3 regions of the Terribacillus sp. FSL K6-0262 genome follow, and region 3 is predicted to be linked to each of the others. Evidence: predicted binding sites of a transcription regulator. Region 3 holds the regulator's gene; each other region holds the start of a gene.
What was found. Region 3 encodes LexA, which represses DNA repair genes until DNA is damaged. Its sites were predicted from a motif close to CGAACATATGTTCG; they were not measured.
Positions count from the first base shown of each region.

Region 1: uvrB (excinuclease ABC subunit UvrB) is a predicted target of LexA. The motif match lies at 2,052-2,065, and genes of this name have one in related genera.
Region 2: MHI54_RS03090 (DNA repair exonuclease) is a predicted target of LexA. The motif match lies at 5,334-5,347, and genes of this name have one in related genera.

Region 1 is NZ_CP150277.1:2,559,695-2,568,084, reverse strand. It holds gene uvrB (excinuclease ABC subunit UvrB) at 5-1,993, opposite strand; gene MHI54_RS13090 (peptide chain release factor 3) at 2,163-3,752, opposite strand; gene MHI54_RS13085 (PTS glucose transporter subunit IIA) at 4,004-4,498, shown strand; gene MHI54_RS13080 (DEAD/DEAH box helicase) at 4,613-7,816, shown strand; gene MHI54_RS13075 (lysozyme inhibitor LprI family protein) at 7,994-8,390, shown strand, end outside.
Region 2 is NZ_CP150277.1:607,708-616,097, reverse strand. It holds gene MHI54_RS03120 (M15 family metallopeptidase) at 1-728, shown strand, start outside; gene fumC (class II fumarate hydratase) at 1,038-2,423, shown strand; gene MHI54_RS03110 (alpha/beta-type small acid-soluble spore protein) at 2,510-2,710, shown strand; gene MHI54_RS03105 (helix-turn-helix domain-containing protein) at 2,758-3,639, opposite strand; gene MHI54_RS03100 (DUF445 family protein) at 3,752-4,858, shown strand; gene MHI54_RS03095 (YlbF family regulator) at 4,930-5,283, shown strand; gene MHI54_RS03090 (DNA repair exonuclease) at 5,398-6,627, shown strand; gene MHI54_RS03085 (AAA family ATPase) at 6,630-8,390, shown strand, end outside.
Region 3 is NZ_CP150277.1:96,063-101,058, reverse strand. It holds gene MHI54_RS00480 (hypothetical protein) at 119-502, shown strand; gene MHI54_RS00475 (alpha-glucosidase/alpha-galactosidase) at 860-2,185, shown strand; gene MHI54_RS00470 (AraC family transcriptional regulator) at 2,359-3,141, shown strand; gene lexA (transcriptional repressor LexA) at 3,491-4,120, opposite strand; gene MHI54_RS00460 (recombinase family protein) at 4,404-4,996, shown strand, end outside.

The DNA.
Region 1 (8,390 bases), 880 kb from region 3:
TTCTTCACCCTTCCACTTTTAGTTCCAAGACAAGATCACGAAGCTCGGCAGCACGTTCGAAATTGAGATCGCGTGCAGCCTGTTTCATTTCTTTCTCCATCTCGGCAATCACTTTTTCTTTTTCCTTCTTCGTCATCTTCGTCAAATCCGGTGTATCTTTCTTATTGGTACCGGATTCTTCAGAACTAATCGTCGCCTTGATGACATCCCGCACTTCCTTCTGGATCGTCCGCGGTGTGATGCCATGCTCTTCATTGTAAGCGATTTGGATTTCACGGCGCCGCAGTGTTTCATCCATCGCTTTTTGCATGCTGTCGGTAATTTTATCTGCATACATGATGACATGCCCGTTTTCGTTACGCGCCGCCCGGCCCATCGTCTGGATCAAGGAACGCTCGGAACGCAAGAACCCTTCCTTGTCCGCATCAAGTATGGCCACGAGGGAAACCTCCGGAATATCCAAGCCTTCCCGAAGCAGGTTGATTCCGACAAGTACATCATATTTGCCGATCCGCAAATCGCGGATGACCTCGATCCGTTCGAGCGTCTTGATTTCCGAATGCAGATAAGCGACCTTGATGCCGATCTCCTTGAGGTAGTCGGTCAAGTCTTCGGACATTTTCTTGGTCAATGTCGTGATCAGGACACGTTCATTCTTCTCTGTCCGTTTGTAAATCTCACTGATCAAGTCATCTATTTGTCCATCTATCGGACGAATATCGATTTCCGGATCAAGCAGCCCTGTCGGCCTGATGATCTGCTCGATCATTTCCGGCGTATGCTCGATTTCATAAGGACCCGGTGTCGCAGAGACATACACGAGCTGGCTGGTCTTCTTCTCGAATTCCTCAAATGTCAGCGGCCTGTTGTCCATCGCGGACGGCAGGCGGAAGCCATGGTCGACCAGCACTTTCTTACGTGCCTGGTCCCCATTGAACATCCCCCTGATCTGAGGCAGCGTAACATGGGACTCATCGACGACGACAACGAAATCGTCCGGGAAGAAGTCCAGTAGCGTATAAGGGGTTGCTCCCCGTTCACGGAAGGTAAGCTGGGCCGAATAGTTTTCGATACCAGAGCAAAAGCCCATTTCCCGCATCATTTCCAAGTCATAATTCGTCCGCTGCTCCAGTCGCTGGGCTTCCAGCAGCTTGCCTTGGTCCCTGAACACTTTGAGCTGTTCCTGGAGCTCTTTTTCAATATTGACGATGGCCTTCTTGAGATTCTCTTCACGCGTAACGAAGTGGGAAGCAGGGAAGATGGCCACGTGCTCGCGATCCCCGATGATCTCGCCTGTCAGTGCGTCCACTTCACGGATTCGATCGATCTCATCACCAAAGAATTCAAAACGGATGCAGTGCTCTTCTTTTGAAGCAGGGATGACTTCGACCGAGTCACCGCGGACACGGAATGTACCGCGCTGGAAGTCGATATCATTCCGTGCGTATTGGATGTCCACCAAGTTGCGGAGCAATTCATCCCTATCCTTCTCCATCCCGACACGGACGGACAGCACCTGGCTCTTATATTCTTCCGGGGAACCCAAACCATAGATACAGGACACACTTGCCACGATCAGTACATCATTGCGCTCGAAAAGGGCGGATGTCGCCGAGTGGCGCAGTTTATCGATCTCATCATTGATGCTTGCATCCTTCTCGATGAATGTATCCGTCTGCGGTACATATGCTTCCGGCTGATAATAATCATAATAGCTGACGAAGTATTCCACTGCATTGTTCGGGAAGAATTCCTTGAACTCGCTGTACAGCTGGCCGGCCAGTGTTTTGTTATGGGCAATGACAAGCGTCGGTTTGTTGATTTCCTTCACCATATTGGAGATGGTGAACGTCTTACCGGTACCTGTCGCTCCGAGCAGTGTCTGATGCCGCTTATTCTGGCGGACGCCATCGACAAGCCGTTCAATCGCTTTCGGCTGATCACCCTGCGGCTTATATTTGGATACTAACTCAAACGTTTCCTTTTCCTTCAACGCCAAATTCCTCCGTTCTGTTTGCTATTTTCATCATAGCATAAAATATATAAAAACACGAACAAACATTCGTCCAAAATTCCATATACATCCTAGTATGGATGATTGCCCAATATATAAAACATAAACTAGCAGATAGCAAAAAGCCGTCAAAAATGACGGCTTTATCTTAGTTGGCTGCTTGGTCGTATTGGTTGACTTCAAATAGGTCGATCAAATCGATTTTCGGATTTTTGTCCGTGAACCAGCGGAGGGCGAAATCATTCTTGAACAATGCCAAGTATTCCCCTTCCCGATCCTGGGCGAGCAGACTGCGCTCATCGAATAGCCGCTCATCCACTTGCTCAGCCTTCAGCCAGCGAGGGATGCGCTCTCCCATCGATTCCAATACCACTTCTACATTATACTCATTTTTCATCCGATATTCGAATACTTCGTACTGGAGCTCCCCGACTGCGCCGAGGATATAGCTGTCATCGCGTTTGCCGCGGAACAGCTGGATCGCTCCTTCCTGGACGAGCTGCTCGATGCCCTTCTTGAACTGCTTCGCTTTCATGACGTTCTTTGCCGTGACCTTCTTGAATACTTCCGGCGGGAACTGCGGCAGCTCATCGAACTCGAAGTTCGCTTTCCCTTCGACCAGTGTATCCCCGATCCGATAAATGTTCGGATCATATATTCCGATGATATCCCCCGCATACGCCTCTTCGACTGTATCACGGGACGATGCCACGAATTGCTGCGATTGGGATAACTTGATCGGCTTCGCCGAGCGGGCCAGCTGCACGCTCATACCACGCTCGAGTTTCCCTGAGCAGACACGCAGGAATGCAATCCGGTCGCGGTGGGCCGGGTTCATATTCGCCTGGATCTTGAAAATGAATCCGGAGAATTCTTCTTTCTCAGGGGATACGACACCTTCCGTCGTACGGCGGCTTCCTGGTGCAGGCGCCATGCTCACGAACGTATCGAAGAATGTTTGGACTCCGAAAGGCGCAAGGGCGCTGCCGAAGAAGACCGGTGTCTGTTTGCCGGCCAGGACACGATCCAGCGAGAATTGATCGCCGGCTTCCTCCAATAATTCCAGCTCTCCTTTTGTATCTTCGAAAGTGGAGTCGCCAGTCAAGTCGGCATAAGCCGGATCATCGAGCTGGTCATAAGGAATATACGTTTCTTCTTCATTTCCATTGAAACGCACGAACTGCTTGTTATATCTATCGAAAATACCCAGGAAACGCTTGCCCATTCCTGCCGGCCAGTTCATCGGATACGTTTCGATATCCAATACAGTTTCGATTTCCTCCAATAGCTCCAGCGGCTCACGGCCTTCCCGGTCAAGCTTGTTGATGAAGGTGAAGATCGGGATGCCTCTCATACGGCAGACTTTGAATAATTTCAAGGTCTGGGCTTCGATCCCTTTTGTCGCATCTATGATCATGACGACACTATCCACTGCCGTCAGTGTCCGATACGTATCTTCACTGAAGTCTTCGTGACCTGGTGTATCCAGGATATTCACCTGATAATCTTTATAAGGGAAATTCATCACGGATGATGTGACGGAAATCCCGCGCTGCTTCTCGATCTCCATCCAGTCGGAAGTAGCGAATTTACCTGATTTCTTCCCTTTTACCGTACCCGCGGTACGAATCAGATTACCGAAGACGAGCAGTTTTTCCGTAAGTGTCGTCTTCCCGGCATCCGGGTGGGAGATGATAGCGAAAGTCTTGCGTTTTTGCACTTCTTCTTTTATTTGCATCGGTTCTTTACCTACCGTTCCATTAGCATTCGTATAGCCTGATTGTCATTGTGATCGATTGATTATCTCACACTGCGTCAAACCTCTTTTCCGCTCTAAAATCAGTCTTTCTCTACTATACATAATGTTAGCGCTTTTAGGCAATATCCTTCCGAAGATGGTTTTTCATTGACCCGCACTGAGAAAACGCTTTACTATGATAATAATAAGATTTTCATCAAAATCCGATTCATTCCGAGGAGAGACAAGATATGCTAAAGAAACTATTCGGTAAAAGTATTACAGAAGAGCGTTTTGTAAGCCCTGTCAACGGGAAAGCAGTGCCGCTCGAGGAGGTGCCTGATCCAGTATTTGCAGAAAAAATGATGGGTGAGGGTCTCGCCATCGAACCGTCGGATCAGACCATCGTCAGTCCGATCGATGCCCAGGTCGTCCAGGTGTTCGAAACCAAGCATGCCATCGGCTTAAAAACAGAAATGGGTCTGGAAGTGCTGCTCCATATCGGTCTGGATACCGTGAACCTCAAAGGCGAAGGCTTCGAAACCTTTGTCAAAACCGGAGATAAAGTCTCCGCCGGCGATAAGCTCGTCACCTTCGACAAAGCGTTCATCGAAGCGAATGCAAAAAGCAGTGTCACACCAGTGATCATCACCAACTATGAAGCAAGTGCATATACCTTGGAAACACTATTCCCCGAACAAGCCATTGCAGGGGAAACCCAGATCTTCCAAGTGAAAAAGAAATAATCGAAATGGCAGCTGCACGCTGCCGTTTTTTATTTTGACCTATTTGGGAAGCCTATTGTCATATCTGTTATAATGATAGGATAATGAATTTTTTAGACTGGAGACTGGGCTTTCATGCAATCTTATTTTCTCGATAAACAAGATATCATCAAAGTGACAGGCGATCGATTCTATCGGAGGGGGCTGGACTACGTCAATAAAGGGCGCGTCCAGGGACTGAGCTTCACGCCATCCATCAACCAATGGAAAGCTGTCGTCCGCGGAACCGAAAACTATCCTGTCCGGATTTTTTTCTTTGAGGACGATGATCTGGATGGGGTCTGCAGCTGTCCAGCCTATCACACCCATTATACATGCAAGCACATTGCGGCAGTCTTGATCGCGATCAGCCGGAACCGTTTCGATAGTAACGGATACACCGTCACCGAAGATACAGCGGTCCCGGCTGCTGACCGTCAGACTGACTTTACCGATCGGCTCGTGCAAGCCTTCGTATCCCCTGCCGAGCGCCTGCCATCGAAGCCCCCGGAAACGTTGAAACTGGAATATAAGGTCGAACAGCGCTTCATGCAGACGAACGGCAATACTGTGTTTGAGGTCGAATTGAAGGCAGGGACCAGCCGCACCTATATCGTGCGGCTTGCCGAGGACTTTCTCAAAAGTGTGCTGCATCAGACCCGCTATCAGCTGACGCCGAGCTTCGCCTTCGACCCGCGTGTACATATTGTCACACCAGAAGACAAAGCTATCCTGGAACGATTGCTGGAAGCCTGTGAGAACAGTATGATCCATGATTTCGCAGCTTCCACCCTCCAATCAGAAAAGCGTGCGATCAAACTGACGCCTGCGATAGCCAAAGTTTTGCTGCCGCAGCTTGCAGAAGCTGGTGCCTCACTCCAATTGCTGCATACGGAACCGCTGGACACATTCCATGTGAGTGACAAGCCTGCACGATTGGACTTTTATCTGTCAACGGATGAAGACGAAATGCTCCAGCTTGGGGTACAGGAAATCGCGGCATATGAATATATCAAAACCTATCATTATTTATTCAAGGATGACACGTTGTATCCAGTTCCTGCCGAACAGCGGGAATTGATCAAGGAGCTGTTCTCCATCCTTCCTTATCGGCATGATGCACCGCAAACCGTTTCGACTAAAAACGTCGACAAATTCGTGTCGCAAGTCGTCGGCAAACTGGAACAAATCGGACACGTGCATATCGCCGAAACAGTCCGCAGCAAAATCGAAATGTCTCCTCTTGCTGCCAAAGTATATCTGGATGAAACGGATGATGTACTGCATGCCAGTGTTTCTTTCCATTATGGGAATCACGTCATCCAGCCAGGTCAGCCGCAGACAGACATGCCGGTGATCAAGCGTCAACCAGCCAAGGAAGATGCTGTCCTTCAGCAACTGCATGCTGCTGGATTCCGCTTTTCGAAAGGCCGGTTCCATTTGCTTAATACAGAGTATATGTATCTCTTCCTCCATGAGCATCTGCCCGCTTTACAGGAAATCGCCGAGGTATATATTTCCGATAGAGTGCAGGCGATGCAGGCGGGTGATCAGCATGAAGTTTCTTCCTCGATCCGGCTGCAGCAGGAAAAAGGAATGCTGGAAATCAGCTTCGATGTTTCGGGCTTATCCGAAGCACATATCAATGATGTATTGCAGGCGATGATCGAAAAGAAACGCTATTATCGTATCCCTGACGGCGCATTGCTTGATCTCGGGCAGGAATCCATGGAGAATTTCCAAGACTTCCTGGAACAGCTCCAAATCAAGAAAAGCCAGCTGGAAAATCAGCATATCTTCGTACCGATCGCCCAAAGCATGCAAGTGGAAGAGTCTCTCCGCGGCGCAGAAACGGAAGCTGCTTTCCGCACTTTGATCGAGCGGCTGCGCCACCCGGAACAAATCGAGTTCGCGCTGCCATCCGGACTCCAGGCAGAATTGCGGGATTATCAGCTGACCGGATTCAAATGGATGAAGACACTGGCCCACTATGGTCTCGGCGGCATACTTGCCGATGATATGGGGCTCGGGAAAACATTGCAGACAATTTCCTATCTCACTTCTGAAAGGGAGGCTAATCCATCAGCTAATCCATCGCTGATTGTAGTACCTTCCTCGCTGCTCTATAACTGGCAGAAGGAATTCGAAAAATTTGCACCCGATATGCGGACACTGGTCATTTCCGGCTCGGTGACCGAACGGCAGGAGCAGCTTTCCCGGCTGGAGGAGCATGATATCATCATCACCTCCTACCCGTTATTAAGAATCGATCATCATGTGTATGCAGGACATCTATTCGACAGTCTGATCCTGGATGAAGCACAAGCGATCAAAAACCATACGACCCAGACCGCCAAATCCGTCGGACTGATTCAAGCTGGTAAGCGATTCGCACTCAGCGGCACCCCGATTGAAAACAGGCTGGAGGAACTATGGTCCATCTTCCACACGATATCACCCGGACTGTTCCGGAGCAGGAAATCATTCACCGAAATGGAACCGGAGAAGATTGCCCGGCTGACTCGTCCATTCATCCTGAGACGAGTCAAGACGGATGTGCTGCATGAACTTCCCGAAAAAATCGAGACCACGAACTATTCGGATCTTACCCAGGAACAAAAAGAAGTTTATGTCGGCTATCTGGAGCGGATCCGGAGAAAGATCGACAAAACGATTGCCGAAAAAGGCTTCGATCGCGGAAAGCTCGAGATTCTGGCCGGGCTGACACGACTGCGCCAGATTTGCTGCCATCCTTCTCTATTCATCGAGAATTACACCGGGCAATCCGGTAAATTGGAGCAGCTGCTCGAGGTTGTCCGGGAGCTGAAACAAAATAACAAACGTTTCTTGATTTTCTCCCAGTTTTCCAGCATGCTGGAAATCATCCGGCATGCATTGGATGATACCGACGTATTCTATCTCGATGGCAGTACGCCTGCCAAGGAAAGAATGCAGATGGCAGAAGCATTCAATGAAGGAGAAAGGGACGGCTTCCTGATCAGCTTGAAAGCAGGGGGTACAGGACTGAATCTTACAGGTGCAGATACCGTCATCCTATTCGACCTATGGTGGAATCCGGCTGTTGAAGAGCAAGCCGCCGGTCGTGCCCACAGAATCGGACAGAAAAATGTCGTCCAAGTGATCCGTCTGCTTACACGCGGAACGATCGAGGAACGAATCTTCGAATTGCAGCAGCGCAAGCGCGCCCTCGTCGATCAGATCATCCAACCCGGGGAAACGATGCTCCATACACTTACCGAAGAAGAAATACGCAGCCTGTTATCGATGCAGGACGACTAGAATGAGCAAGCCGCGAAGGCTTGCTCATTTGCTATATATATGGAATGATTCCTGCCACAGCTGTTCTTTGTATGGTGAATGAATTGGATGCCCCTGTCTATTCCTTGTGTAAAATAAACAAAAAGCCCCGAACATAATAGTAAAATATGGTAAAATTTCAAATAAGGAGGAATGAAGATGAAGATAAAAACAACGCTCATCATGACGCTATCTCTCTTAGCTTTATTTACACTGGCTGCTTGTAATGCAGCAAACGAACAAAACGCTTCTGACAATAAGGAGACAGAACCAAACGATATATCTGTAAAAGACAAATCAAGAGAGCAAACAGGAGCAGATGGTGATACATACGAAGAAGACAAGAGCGAAGAAAAAAATCCTGTTACAGGGAACAGCAAGGAGGAGAAGAACACAGGAGCGGCTGCCGAAGAAAAAGATCCTGATACCAATATCAACAATGATGAGAAAAAATCAGAAACACCAGTCCAAGAAAACATAAAAATCTCAAATGGTGAGGAAGCCGTACAATTTCTGAAACAACATCTGGAAGAAGGAAAAAATGAGGACATTTCTT
Region 2 (8,390 bases), 510 kb from region 3:
AACAGACAGAAAATCAGCAGGCAGAGCAGAATCAGGAAAAAGAAGGAACCGAAAAGGAACAGACTGCTGATGCAAAGCCTGACCAGCATCAGGTGGAAGCTGATGATGTAGTGGGCACCATCGAAAACCCTGTGACAGTCGATAATCCTGATAGTATCGAGGTTGTCGTGAATAAAACAAGGAAGTTCCCCGATGGCTGGGAACCGAAGGATCTGGTCGAACCGGATGTACCGTTTTATTTTGATGAGCATCTGGAAAAGCGGAAGTTGCGCAAAGAGGCAGCCGAAGCATTGGAAGAGCTGTTTGCCGCTTCCAAGAAAGACGGTATGGAGCTGGTAGCAGCGAGCGGCTATAGATCGGAAGCAAGACAAAAGGAAATATACGAGAATAACGTTGCTACTCAAGGGCAGGAAGAAACGGATAAAGTATCGTCCAGGCCTGGGCGGAGTGAGCACCAGACAGGACTTGCCATCGATTTGACTTCTGCGGAGATGGCGCTTGCTCTGGAAGAAACATTCATCGACACGGATGAAGGGAAATGGCTGGCAGAGCATGCACATGAATATGGATTCATCATCCGCTATCCGGAAGGAAAGTCTGACATTACCGGTTATAGCTATGAACCATGGCATATCCGCTATGTCGGTAAGGATCTTGCAAAACAAATCTATGAAGAAGGATCGACATTGGAGGAGCATTTCCAAATGAAGTCCGATCTTAAGAACTGAAAAAGAGCCACTGTCCAAATGGGCGGTGGCTCCAATTTATGTGATGGGAGGTCACATACATTATTAGCGGCATACTATGCCAGAGACTTACTGGTCCAAATGTGCTTACAATTGCTGCACAAGAAATTGAATAATGATTAACTCACCTTGATTCTAACATATTGTATCCAGGAAAGGTAGCCAAATTATTAAATTTTTTCAAAAATGAAAACATAGCCAACCTTCCGAAGATGAGAGCCGCAAAAAGCTTGATTATTTGTTACAATATAGGTGCCTTATCAAATGAAGATCTAGGAGAGGGGAAGTAAAATGGAATTTCGCATGGAAAAAGATACAATCGGAGAAATCCAAGTTCCTGCAGATAAGTTTTGGGGAGCACAAACGCAGCGCAGCAAGGAGAATTTTCCGATTGGTACAGAAAGAATGCCGAAGGAAATTGTATACGCTTTCGCTTTGCTGAAAAAAAGTGCTGCAAAGGCAAACCATGACTTGGGTTTGCTTGAGAAAGATAAAAGTGACGCTATCGGTTTTGCTGCCGATCGAATCATGAATGGGGAGCTGGATGAGCATTTTCCGCTGGTGGTCTGGCAGACAGGCAGCGGCACGCAATCCAATATGAATGTGAATGAAGTCATTGCTTTTGTCGGAAACAAGTGGCTGGAGGAACAAGGGAAAGAAGCGCGCCTGCATCCGAATGATGATGTGAATAAATCCCAAAGCTCAAACGATACTTACCCGACAGCTTTACATATAGCTGCTATGACACAGCTGGAAGATACCGTGCTGCCTGCCTTGAATAAGCTCAAAACAACAATGAAGGAGAAATCCGAAGCATATCAGGACATCGTGAAAATCGGGCGCACGCACCTCCAGGATGCAACTCCGCTTACGCTTGGACAGGAAATAAGCGGCTGGCATCGCATGCTGGAAAAATCAGAGCAGATGATCAAGACAAGCCTTCCGTATGTGCAGGAATTGGCAATTGGCGGAACAGCAGTCGGGACAGGCTTGAATGCACATCCTGACTTCTCTGAAAAAGTCTGTCATGAATTGTCCGTTGCCACAGGAAAGGAATTCCGATCGGCCGCAAATAAATTCCATGCTCTGACAAGCCATGATGAAATCGTGTATGCGCATGGAGCACTGAAGGGTCTGGCAGCAGATATGATGAAAATAGCCAATGATGTGCGCTGGCTGGCGAGCGGCCCGCGCTGTGGCATCGGCGAAATCGAAATCCCTGCCAATGAACCGGGAAGCTCCATCATGCCTGGTAAAGTGAACCCTACTCAAAGCGAAGCCGTTACAATGGTAGCTGTACAGGTGATGGGGAATGATGCAGCCATCGGTTTTGCAGCCAGCCAAGGGAACTTCGAGCTGAATGTATTCAAACCGGTCATTGCATACAACTTCATTCAATCTGCCCAGCTGCTTGCGGATAGTATGATATCCTTCAATGACCGCTGTGCGATCGGGCTGGAGCCGAATCGAGAAAAAATCGCAAAAAACCTTCAGGATTCTTTGATGCTCGTAACAGCTTTGAACCCGCATATCGGTTATGAAAATGCAGCAAAGATTGCCAAGAAAGCATTCGCTGAGAATACGACCCTGAAAGAAGCTGCGGTGGCAAGCGGATTGCTGACGGAAGAACAATTCGATTCCTATATCAAGCCGGAAGAGATGACCTATCCGAAGTAATGCCATGTTTGACCAGGAGTTCCAATAAGTAATCGTGATAAAAAACACCTTCCTGCCCAAACTAAAGGCATAGGAGGTGAACAAACATGGCGAACAACAATTCAAACCAATTGGTAGTACCAGGCGTACAACAAGCAATCGATCAAATGAAATACGAAATCGCACAAGAGTTCGGAGTGACTCTAGGCGGTAACGAAACTTCTCGTGCTAACGGTTCTGTTGGTGGAGAGATCACGAAACGTCTTGTAGCTTCTGCTCAGTCTCAGCTTAGCGGCGGTCAATTCTAATTTCATATCGATGGCAAGAGAGGCACCCATTCGAGGTGCCTCTTTCTTTATGGAAGATTATGGAGCGCCCAGAAAAGGGCAAAGGCATCCTGGAATTTCCGGATGTCGAGGCCGGTTTTTTCTGTCAGCTTATCCAAGCGGTAATTCAAGCTATTGCGATGTATGTAAAGCTTCTTGGCGGTCAAGGTCAGGTTCTGGTTGCAGGCGAAATACATACGCACTGTCCGCAGCAGCTCGTCATCCTCATCCAGTCCTTGCAAAATGTGCCGCGCGATATTTTCACGATCATTGTCTGGCAGCAGCGCATGTAACAATAGAGGAACAGCTTCCTGAAAATATAGTACATGTTTGGCGGTATGGGAGGGCAATTGCTGGAATGTGGCAAGGAGCCATTCATATTGCTTGGCTGCCTCCTCCACGGAAGGCAGCCAAGGACTGATGAATAGGCGGATGGAAGCTGATAAGTCATACATAAGCATGTCGACGGCTTCTTCATAAAAAATAGGTTCTTTCTGGCGGCTTTCGATTATCACGCCAGTGTGTTTGGTGAACCAAATATAGGCAAGCGGATTATCGGTCAAGTTATCCATTGCCTCCCGGAAGGATGCTGCTTTCGTTTGGCCTTCTATGCTGAAAAAAATGAAGCGGCAGCCGTCCGCATAAAGCTGGCTTTGCATCAATCCATCTGCTTTTGCTTCCCCGTGCAGCAGCTGATACCAAGCTGTATCCGTATTGCTTTCGTTCGGTAAAGTGACGGGTGAACCGATATGATAAAGCAAAGCGAGCTCTCGTTCACTCAGCTTCTCAGCAGGCAGACCGATGGTTTCGCCATCCTCCATTCGGAACCAATGGTATCGATCTGTATCAAGGCCATCAAAACTGTTTGTTTTTACGATACCTGAAATTAGTTTTTCCAGTTCTTCAAGCATGTACATTCTCCTATCCGGACAATCTGTTTCTTTGTGATTGGTGTTATTTGTATTATACTAAAACCGAAGTAAACAGAAAGGTCGATAAAACATGAATAGTGGAGATATTTGGTTGATTTTATCCATGGCGATTATCGGGGCGCTGATTGGCGGAGCCACGAATTACTTGGCTATCAAGATGCTGTTCAAGCCTCATCGCGCCATTTATATAGGAAGATGGCGGCTGCCCTTTACACCAGGATTGATCCCAAAACGCAGGAATGATTTGGCTCGTTCGCTTGGGAAGACTGTAACAGAGCATTTGCTTACCCCTCAAGGGATGCAGGCGAGGTTGATTGACGAAGGCTTCCGGATGAAGGTGAATATATGGGTGAAACGGGAAGTGCTTCGATTCATTCGTTCTGATCGTACACCAAGGCAGCTGCTTTCTGATTTAAATATAACGGTTGATATAAACGATCTGCATGAGAAGACAGCTGGTTTCTTAAGCAGACAGCTTGAAAAGCAGACTGATAAAGAGCTTGGTAGCTTATTGCCGATTGAATTGAAGGAAAAGACAGAGCTGGCAGCCGGGCGGGCTGCTTCTCATATTCAGCAGATGCTGCTTGCTTATGTTGACAGCTATGATGGCCGGCGGAAGATACAGGAGCTGGTTCAGAACTTTCTCCAAGGCAGGGGCTTTTTAGGCAGCATGCTGTCTTCTTTCATGGATCCAAACAGTGCCGTTGACAAGATTCAGCCTGTGATCATGGAATCAATCGGTGCTGAAGGTACTTATCGCTGGCTGCATCAGCTGCTTGCCGGAGAAATGGATAAACTGTTGAGCAAAAAAGTAGGTGAAGTGACCGAAGCAATCGGTGTGGATATGGTGGATGATGCAATCCATCAACTGATAAGGAAGTCGATACCATTTGATGAGCTGCTCGATACACCGATTCATGTGTATATGGAAAATGCAGAGGATAAAGTGGTGGAGGACAAGCTGACAGTACTGGTACGGCGTATTCTCCGTCGCCTCGCTGATCAAGTGCCTGTGATCATGGAGCAATTGGAGCTCTCCAAGATGGTCGAAAAAGAAGTGTCCGGTTTTCCGCTGGAACGAGTCGAGGAGCTTGTTCTGGCCATCTCCAATAAAGAATTCAAGCTGATCACTTATCTTGGTTTCCTGTTGGGGGGCCTCATCGGAATCGTTCAAGGAGTCATTGCGCTCTTTATCTGATGGCTTGAACTATACAGCGTCCTGTCGGTTTGTTATAGTGGAACTTGAGTAAAAATGAGGAGGTACGTACCATGGCTAATATGTACGATCATGCGTATGACTTAGAAAAAGCAATTCGTGAAAGTGAAGAATTCAAAGGCTTGAAAGCCGCTTATGATACGGTAATGAACGATTCATCTTCCAAGCAGATGTTCGAAAACTTCCGTAACATCCAGCTGGAATTGCAGCAAAAACAAATGCAGGGACAGGAAATCACCGAAGAAGAAGTACAAAAAGCACAAAGCGTCGTGCAAGTTGTGCAGCAGAACGAACAGATTGCAAAATTAATGGAGCAGGAACAGCGCTTGAATGTCGCAATCAACGATATCAGCCGCATCATCACGAAGCCTCTGGAAGAGCTTTACGGACAGCCTGACATGCAGTAAGCAGCAGCCTCTTTGCCCATCGGCAAAGAGGTTTTCTTTTGTTCGGAAACCGAACGTGCATTCGTAAGTATGGCGTGCTACTATAGAAAGAAAAGCACATGAAAGGATTATTCTATGCAGCCAAAATTAACATTCATCCATGCTGCCGACCTGCATTTGGATAGTCAAATGGAGGGGCTGACTGCTGCACATCCCGCGATGAAAAAACGTCTGCAGGAGAGCACATTCGAATCCTTGAGAAGGCTGGTACAATGCGCCATCGATAATAGCGTTGATTTCGTCCTGCTTGCAGGGGATATTTTCGATTCCAACAGACAATCCTTAAAAGCGCTCGTTGCTTTGCGGGAAGCTTGCAGGGAGCTGCAAAAGCATCGGATCGAAGTGTATATACAGTATGGCAACCATGATTTTACAGGAAAGCAGCCGATGATGATCTATCCGGAAAATGTACATATTTTCAAGACTGAAAAAGTGGAAACTTTCCTATATGAAAAGAATGGAGAGCCGGCAGCTGCCATTCATGGATTCAGTTATACAACCAGGCATATCAAATCAAGAAAGGCGCAGGATTATAAAGCAAGGGGCACAGGAATATATCAGATTGGAATGCTCCATGGCAGCATTGCCACAGGCAGTGCTGCGGATGTCTATGCACCCTTCGGCATAGATGAATTGAAGCGCACTGGCTTTGATTATTGGGCATTGGGGCATATTCACAAGCGGGAGATATTATCTGAGCAGCCGCCGATTGCCTATCCAGGCAATATCCAGGGCAGGCACCGCAAAGAGGCTGGGGAAAAGGGCTGCTACTTGGTGGAGTTGGAGGGACACACCTGCTCCATGACTTTTGTACCTTTGCAGGACCTGCGATTTGAGGAAGTGGTGTTTGACATGGAGGGAGGCTTGGCATTATATGACGCGGAAAAGGCTTTGATGGAGCTATGCCTGAAATGGGAAAAAGCGTTCGGGGCGGGTGTTCTGCACGTGACCTTCCGAGGGCCGGCCCATCAGGTGGTGGCTTGGGAGCAGGAGGATAGACTGGAAGAGCTGCTTGACATCGTGAATGAACAGCAGCAGAACCTCGGCAGCCAGCTCGTCCTGGCAAGTTATGATATCCAGGCCTCCCTTGACGTGAAGCAGGAGCAATTCCGGCAGCGCAGCGATTTTACAGCTGCATTGCTCAGCACTTCCTTTCAGCCGGATGAGATGAGGGACAGCTTGGAGGAGCTGCTGAGAAATCGTCAGTTCCGTAAAATCAAGCAGTCCTATTCGGAAAGTGAATTGCAGGAGATGCTGGAGGAGGCGAAACAATTGCTGCTTCAGACTTTATTGGAGGTGGAATGAACATGCATATCATTGGTGGACATATATACGATTTTGGTAAACTGCATGATTATACCTTCGATTTTCAAAGCAAGTCGCCGATCATCATTCAAGGGGAAAACGAAGCTGGTAAATCGACATTGAAAGCATTCATCATTTATATATTGTTCGGTATGCGTACACGTGATTTGGAGTCTTTTTTACCAAGGACAGGCGGTACAGCCGGCGGAAGGCTTACGCTTTGGTTTCCTGATGGAGAGGTCATGGTGGAGCGGATCCAGGATCGGCACAATGGGCAGGCTGTATGCTATTCGGAAGGCGAGCAGAAGGATCAGCAATGGCTGAATGAACGGCTTGGAGGTATGGATCTTTCGGTATATCGTCAAGTATTCGTCCTGGATACGGAACAGCTCATTTCCTTGCAGATGACAGATAAGGAGCAGCTCGGTCAAGTCCTGCTGAATGCAGGACAAACAGGTGCAGCTGCAGTGCCCAAGCTGGAGAAACAGCTGCAGCAGGATTTACAGCAGCTGTTTCGTCCCCAGGGAAGAAAGCCGAAAATAAATGCCATGCTGCATGCTTTTGCTGAACAAGAGCGTCTGGTACAGGAGCTGGAGCAAAAAGAGGCGGCTTATCTCCCGGATAAGGAAAAATTACAGGAGATACTGGAAAAGATTGCTGACCTGCAAGCCAGCAAGGTCCAGCTCCGGGGAAAAATCAGTGTCCAAAAGCAAAAATTGCAAGCTATTCCATGGCATAGGAAAGCGGCTTTTGCAGAGGAACAACTGCAGCAGATAGAACCTTCGGCAGTCTTTCCTGCCGAAGGACTGGAGCAGCTGCAGGAAATCCAGCATCAGCTGCAGCCATTGGAGGCACAATATCACGTCCATATAAAAGAATCTGCTGCCCTTCAACAAGAGTTGGAATCAACTGAAAATCAATTGATGAATGATGATGCATACAAAGAGCTGTATGAACAAACAGTCAGAACCGACTGGGAAAGCGTCAAGAAACGCATACAGCAATTGAAGGATGAATCCGCCAACCTGCGGAATCAAATGGCAGGCATTCGTTTGAGCTATCCATATCCAGAAGATTTCTTTTTTGATGCTTATTTGTCGGAAGCGGCCAAAGAATGGCGGCCAATGCAGGAAGAAATGATGATTCTACAAGCAGATAGCGAACGAACCCAGCAGACTATTGCTTCTAAAAGGCAGGAAATAGAAAAGATGGATCATCTTCAGGAACGGATCCAGCAGCGTTTGCTGTCAGAAAAGGAATACCGGGAGCTTCATGGCCAAAAGGATAACCAGCATGCGACTGATCATTTTCGGAGGGGGATTGTATCTCCTGCCAGTCTTTTGCTTGTTTTGGCATTGTTTTTGGGTGGTATCGGCACCATAACGGTAAATTGGATCTTGGTTTCCAGCAGCATTTTGCTGATGGGCGGTGCCGCATTGTTTTGGCATCTTGGCCGAAAATCTTCGGGTTCCTCCTCTTACGAAGAAGAGAAATTGGAAGAGCAGCAGGATTTAAGAATCCGCTGGCGGCAGTTGGAGGAGCAGCGCCATCCAATGGAAATGCAGCTTATGGAATTGCTGCAGGAACAGTCGAATCAGCTGCAGCAAAGAGAAGGTTTGCAGCAGAAAGCGGGTGTATGGAGGGAGCGATTTCCTTTCTTGAAAGAGATTCCGCTGGTCGATTGGCTGCAGGCAACCCAGGAATGGAAGGCAAGGGAGCAGTTGGAGCTTGCGCTTGAAAGGGCAGAACGAGAGCTGTCAGAA
Region 3 (4,996 bases):
AAGTGCTGCCTATATTGTTACCTGACTTGTCACGTTATTGTGAAATAATGTACAAACTTTCCGTCCTGCTCATACTCCATCTGTGGAACAATGGAAGCATGAACAAGGAGGAGATTTCATGCCAAAACTACGCGTGACATTATTTCACGAAATACTGGAACAGCTAGAAGCAGACCAACTCCAAGGAACGAAAGCAAGAGATTACCGGTGTGCTGTGGGGACATGCACGCCGTATGATGTCGTGCATCATACAGAAGTGCTGCTGCAGGAAGGCTTCATCACCGGCGCGGTAACAAACGCAAAGGATTATCGGGATGTTTTCATTGACGATATTTCCGTAAAAGGTCATGAGCTGTCAGCTTTGATGGGAAACAAGCGGATACTGGAAGGTGCCCGGCAGCTTTTAGGAGAGACGTACGAAAAAGCGACTCCTGGTATCCTGCTCCGTGCACTGCATTCAGCGATGAAACAGAATGATTTAAAAGGGGAGCCTGCCGTGTAGGCAGGCTTTCCTTATGTAACATGTATCTTCGCACTGATAATTCAAATTCACTATACATATCAAATTATACAGAAACGATCCAGCTGCAGCGGCCGTAAGAAGTTGATCACGGGAGGCCTTGTCCTTTTTCCCTCGGAATCCTTTCGGTAATGATAGAAGTGAATAAAGTACTTCCCAAGGATCAATCGAGATGTGTATTTCCTCGTCAAGCTTGATTTACAAGGCTTTTATCAATAAATATAGATAACAATATTTTACCCTTTTCTCTTTTTTATTTACCATTGCCTGCCGGATGAAAGCGCTGTATCATCAGTTGCAAGCAAGTAATATCCAGTACGATTTCAGGGAGGCAGTCAAATGAGTAAAATAACGTTCATCGGAGCAGGTAGTACCATTTTTACAAAGAATGTACTGGGAGATTGCATGTTGTCCCCAGCTTTACAGAGATTCGAGTTTGCGTTGTTCGATATCGATGAAGCGCGATTGGCCGAGTCCGAATTGCTGCTGAATGCACTGAAGCGTTCGTTGCAGGCAGAAGTTACAATCAAAGCATATAAAAACCGCCAGGAAGCCTTGCAGGGTGCCAAGTATGTCATAAATGCCATTCAAGTAGGGGGCTATCGGCCGAGCACTGTCATCGATTTTGAGATTCCCAAAAAGTACGGCCTTCGCCAGACGATTGCCGATACCGTCGGAATAGGCGGGGTATTCCGGGCATTGCGCACCATCCCTGTCATGCTGGATATCGCAAGGGACATGGAAGAGGTTTGCCCGGATGCATGGCTGTTGAATTATACAAATCCCATGGCTGCACTCACCGGGGCTGTTGCCCGTTTTTCGAATGTCAAAGTCGTCGGTTTATGCCACAGTGTACAGGTTTGTACAAAAGACTTGCTCAGGGATCTCGAGATTCCGTATGAGAATATCGAAGAACGGATTGCTGGTATCAACCATATGGCATGGCTGCTGGAGATCAAATCCAATGGCAAGGATATCTATCCTGAAATCAAGAAACGTGCCAAGGAGAAGCAAAAGCAAAAACATCATGATATGGTTCGTTATGAACTGATGGATAAGTTCGGATATTACGTGACGGAATCCTCTGAGCATAATGCAGAGTATCATCCTTATTTCATTAAAGAAAAATATCCGGAGCTGATTTCACGTTTTAACATACCGCTGGATGAATATCCGCGACGCTGCGAGGAACAGATTGAAAGTTGGCAGAAAACAAAACAAGAGCTGATGAATGACCACAGCTTGACACATGAACGTTCGCATGAATACGGTTCCCGTATAATGGAAGCGATGGAAACAAATCGACCGTTCGTTTTCGGAGGAAATGTAGTGAACACTGGCGGTCTGATTGCGAACCTGCCTCGAAATGCAGTAGTCGAAGTACCGTGCATCGCAAATCGAAATGGCATCACCCCGGCATATATGGGAGAGCTTCCGGAGCAGCTGGCAGCTTTGAATCGTTCCAATATCAATACACAGCTGTTGACCATCGAAGCGGCAATGACAAAATCAAAGGAAAAAATCTATCAAGCAGCCTTGCTTGATCCGCATACAGCTGCCGAACTTTCCATGGATGACATCATCAGCATGTGCGATGATTTGATTGAAGCACATGGTGACATGCTGCCGGCGTATTCAGTAGCGAAAGGGACAGTCAGACTTTGATTGATGTCGATTTCTTTTTGAATCTAGGATGATAAGGGAGAGAGACGATCATTGATACGAATCAAAGAAATGAGAAAAAAGATTACGGCGTCTACGGCTTTCATTTTCAGGAAGCCGAAATAGATGAAACAGCAAACATCCTATTGCTGGGCAGGGATAAAAAATCACCGGGCATGAGCTATGACTGGGATGGATTGAAGAGACAGGATATTGGCACATACATCTTTCAGTACACGTTATCGGGCACGGGGAATCTTGAGAAGGATGGAAAGATCCATTCACTTAAGGCGGGGGAAGCATTCCTTGTCGAAATTCCCGGTGCACATCGCTACTACCTTCCGGAGGACAGTGACGGGTGGGAATTCATTTTCATTACCTTGGTAGGCAGTAAAGCGTTGGAGTGCTGGCGTTTCATCGATGAACATAATGGGCCGGTATTGCGGATTTCTCCCGAATCGAAGCTTATCCGGCTATTATTCGCAATATATCAGGATACCATCGAAAATAGGATTACGGATGCTTATCAGGCATCTGCCAGAGCTTACGAATATATCATGGAGTGTCATCGATTCGTGAAGAATATGGAAAAGCAAAAGAAAGACCCTTCCGGTCAAATCACGAAAACTTTATCCTATATCCAGACACACTATGCTGCTCCCATTTCATTGAGTGACATCGCCGCAGTATCAGGCTATTCCAAATATCATCTGGTCAAGCAATTTCAGAATCATATGGATACGACACCTATGAAGTATCTTACAAGAATCAGGATCCAAAAAGCCGTTGATTTGCTGATGACAACAAGATTGCCCATCACAGAGATTGCAGAAAGGGTGGGGTACTCAAACGCAAATTATTTCAATAAAGTATTTCGGAAATCGATTGGTATGGCGGCGGGAGAATTCAGGAAAAGAAAGAACCCATCCAAGATCGATCGCGTCATAACGGATGGATGAGTTTTTTCGGTTCAGCGCACTGCATATATAATACTCCATATAAAAGAGGAGCCTGCCGCAAAGGGCAAGCTCCTTATTTTATTCTGTGCTCAGCGTTCCTTAAGATAATAATCATCCATGCTGTGTTCTTCCTTACGGTAGCTTCTCGTATACCCGCATTTGCATGAATCTGTAACACTATCAATCTTATGACGGCCTCGTATTTTGCACACAAGCTTGTAAAACAGCTTCACGATTCCACCTGCTTTCTAGCTTTTGGTAAAAGCATATTCTAATATACCCAAAAAATGTGTCGAAAGAAGGGTGGAATTGTGTAAAATATATGAAAAAAACGGCCGAAGCCGATTTTCTATTGGATAGAGCGATATAGACCGATTACTTTTCCCAGGATGCTGACATTATCCAGGATGATCGGTTCCATTGTACTGTTCTCCGGCTGCAGGCGGATCTGGTTCTCTTCCTTGAAGAATCGTTTGACCGTTGCTTCGTTGTCCTCTGTCATCGCAACGACGATTTCCCCGTTCTGAGCGGTCTGCTGCTGTTTGACGATGACCATGTCCCCGTCCAGGATGCCGGCCTCGATCATACTCTCCCCGACAACCACAAGCACGAAAATATTGTCATCCGGACCTACAAGATGGCTTGGTACCGGTACGTATTCCTCGATATTCTCAACGGCGGTGATCGGGATACCTGCCGTCACTTTCCCGATTACCGGCGCATAATTCGCTTCGCTGCGCGGGATATCTGTCTGTTCTTCGCTATCCAATGAAAGGACCTCGATGGCACGCGGCTTTGTAGGGTCGCGCCGAATCAGTCCCTTTTTCTCCAGTCTGGAAAGATGGCCATGTACCGTGGAGCTGGATGCCAAGCCTACTGCTTCCCCGATTTCCCTGACGGATGGCGGGTAGCCTTTATCGAGAACCTGCTCCTTTATGTATGCTAGAATCGCTTCCTGTCTTTTCGATAGTTTCATCATGTATCGAACACCCCGTGCATATATTTTTATTACATACAGTATAACACGATAGATTTCAATATACAAACATCCGTTCGAAAAAACGCTTGACTAGAACCTATGTTCGTATATAATGGAATTAACAAATGAGAACGCACGTTCTTAAATACGGAGGGGTCAACCATGTTCAAAAAATTAGCGAAATCAGATCTATTCTACTATGTGCTTTTCGGCTTCACGCTTTTCTTCTTATACTTTACACTTATTATGAGTGTCTAATTAGCTGAAGTGAGAGGGTACATCAATGAAAGCAGTCATCTATTGCAGAGTCAGTACAGAAAAGGACGAGCAGGCAAGCTCGATTGAGCGGCAGCGCGAGGAGCTCATGAGTCTTGCTGCTTCCGCCGATATAGAGGTCATCGATATCATAGAAGAGAGACAGAGCGGCTATGAGATTGAACGCCCGGGTATCTTCCGCATGCTGGATCTATTCACAGCAGGTGAAGCGGATTGCCTTCTTATCCAGGATGAAACAAGGCTGGGCAGGGGCAACACCAAAATTGCTTTATTCCATCACTTGCAAAAGCTGGAGGTCAAGGTCTACACGCTGAGCCAGCATGGTGAATTCCAGCTTTCTGAATCGGATGGTATGGTGCTCCAGATTGTCGGTATTGTCGAGGAGTACCAAAGGAAGATTCATAATATGAAGATAAAACGGGGCATGAGGCGGGCGATTGAAGCCGGTTATGATCCGAGTAAGAATCTGGGCAACCAGCAGGCAGCACCAGGCAGGGAGCGGATTGACTTTCCGATCCAAGAGGTGATCAGGCTGAGAAACAACAAGCTCACCTTTCAGGAAATCAGCTCTGTTCTTCGCGGTATGGGCTTCCAGGTATC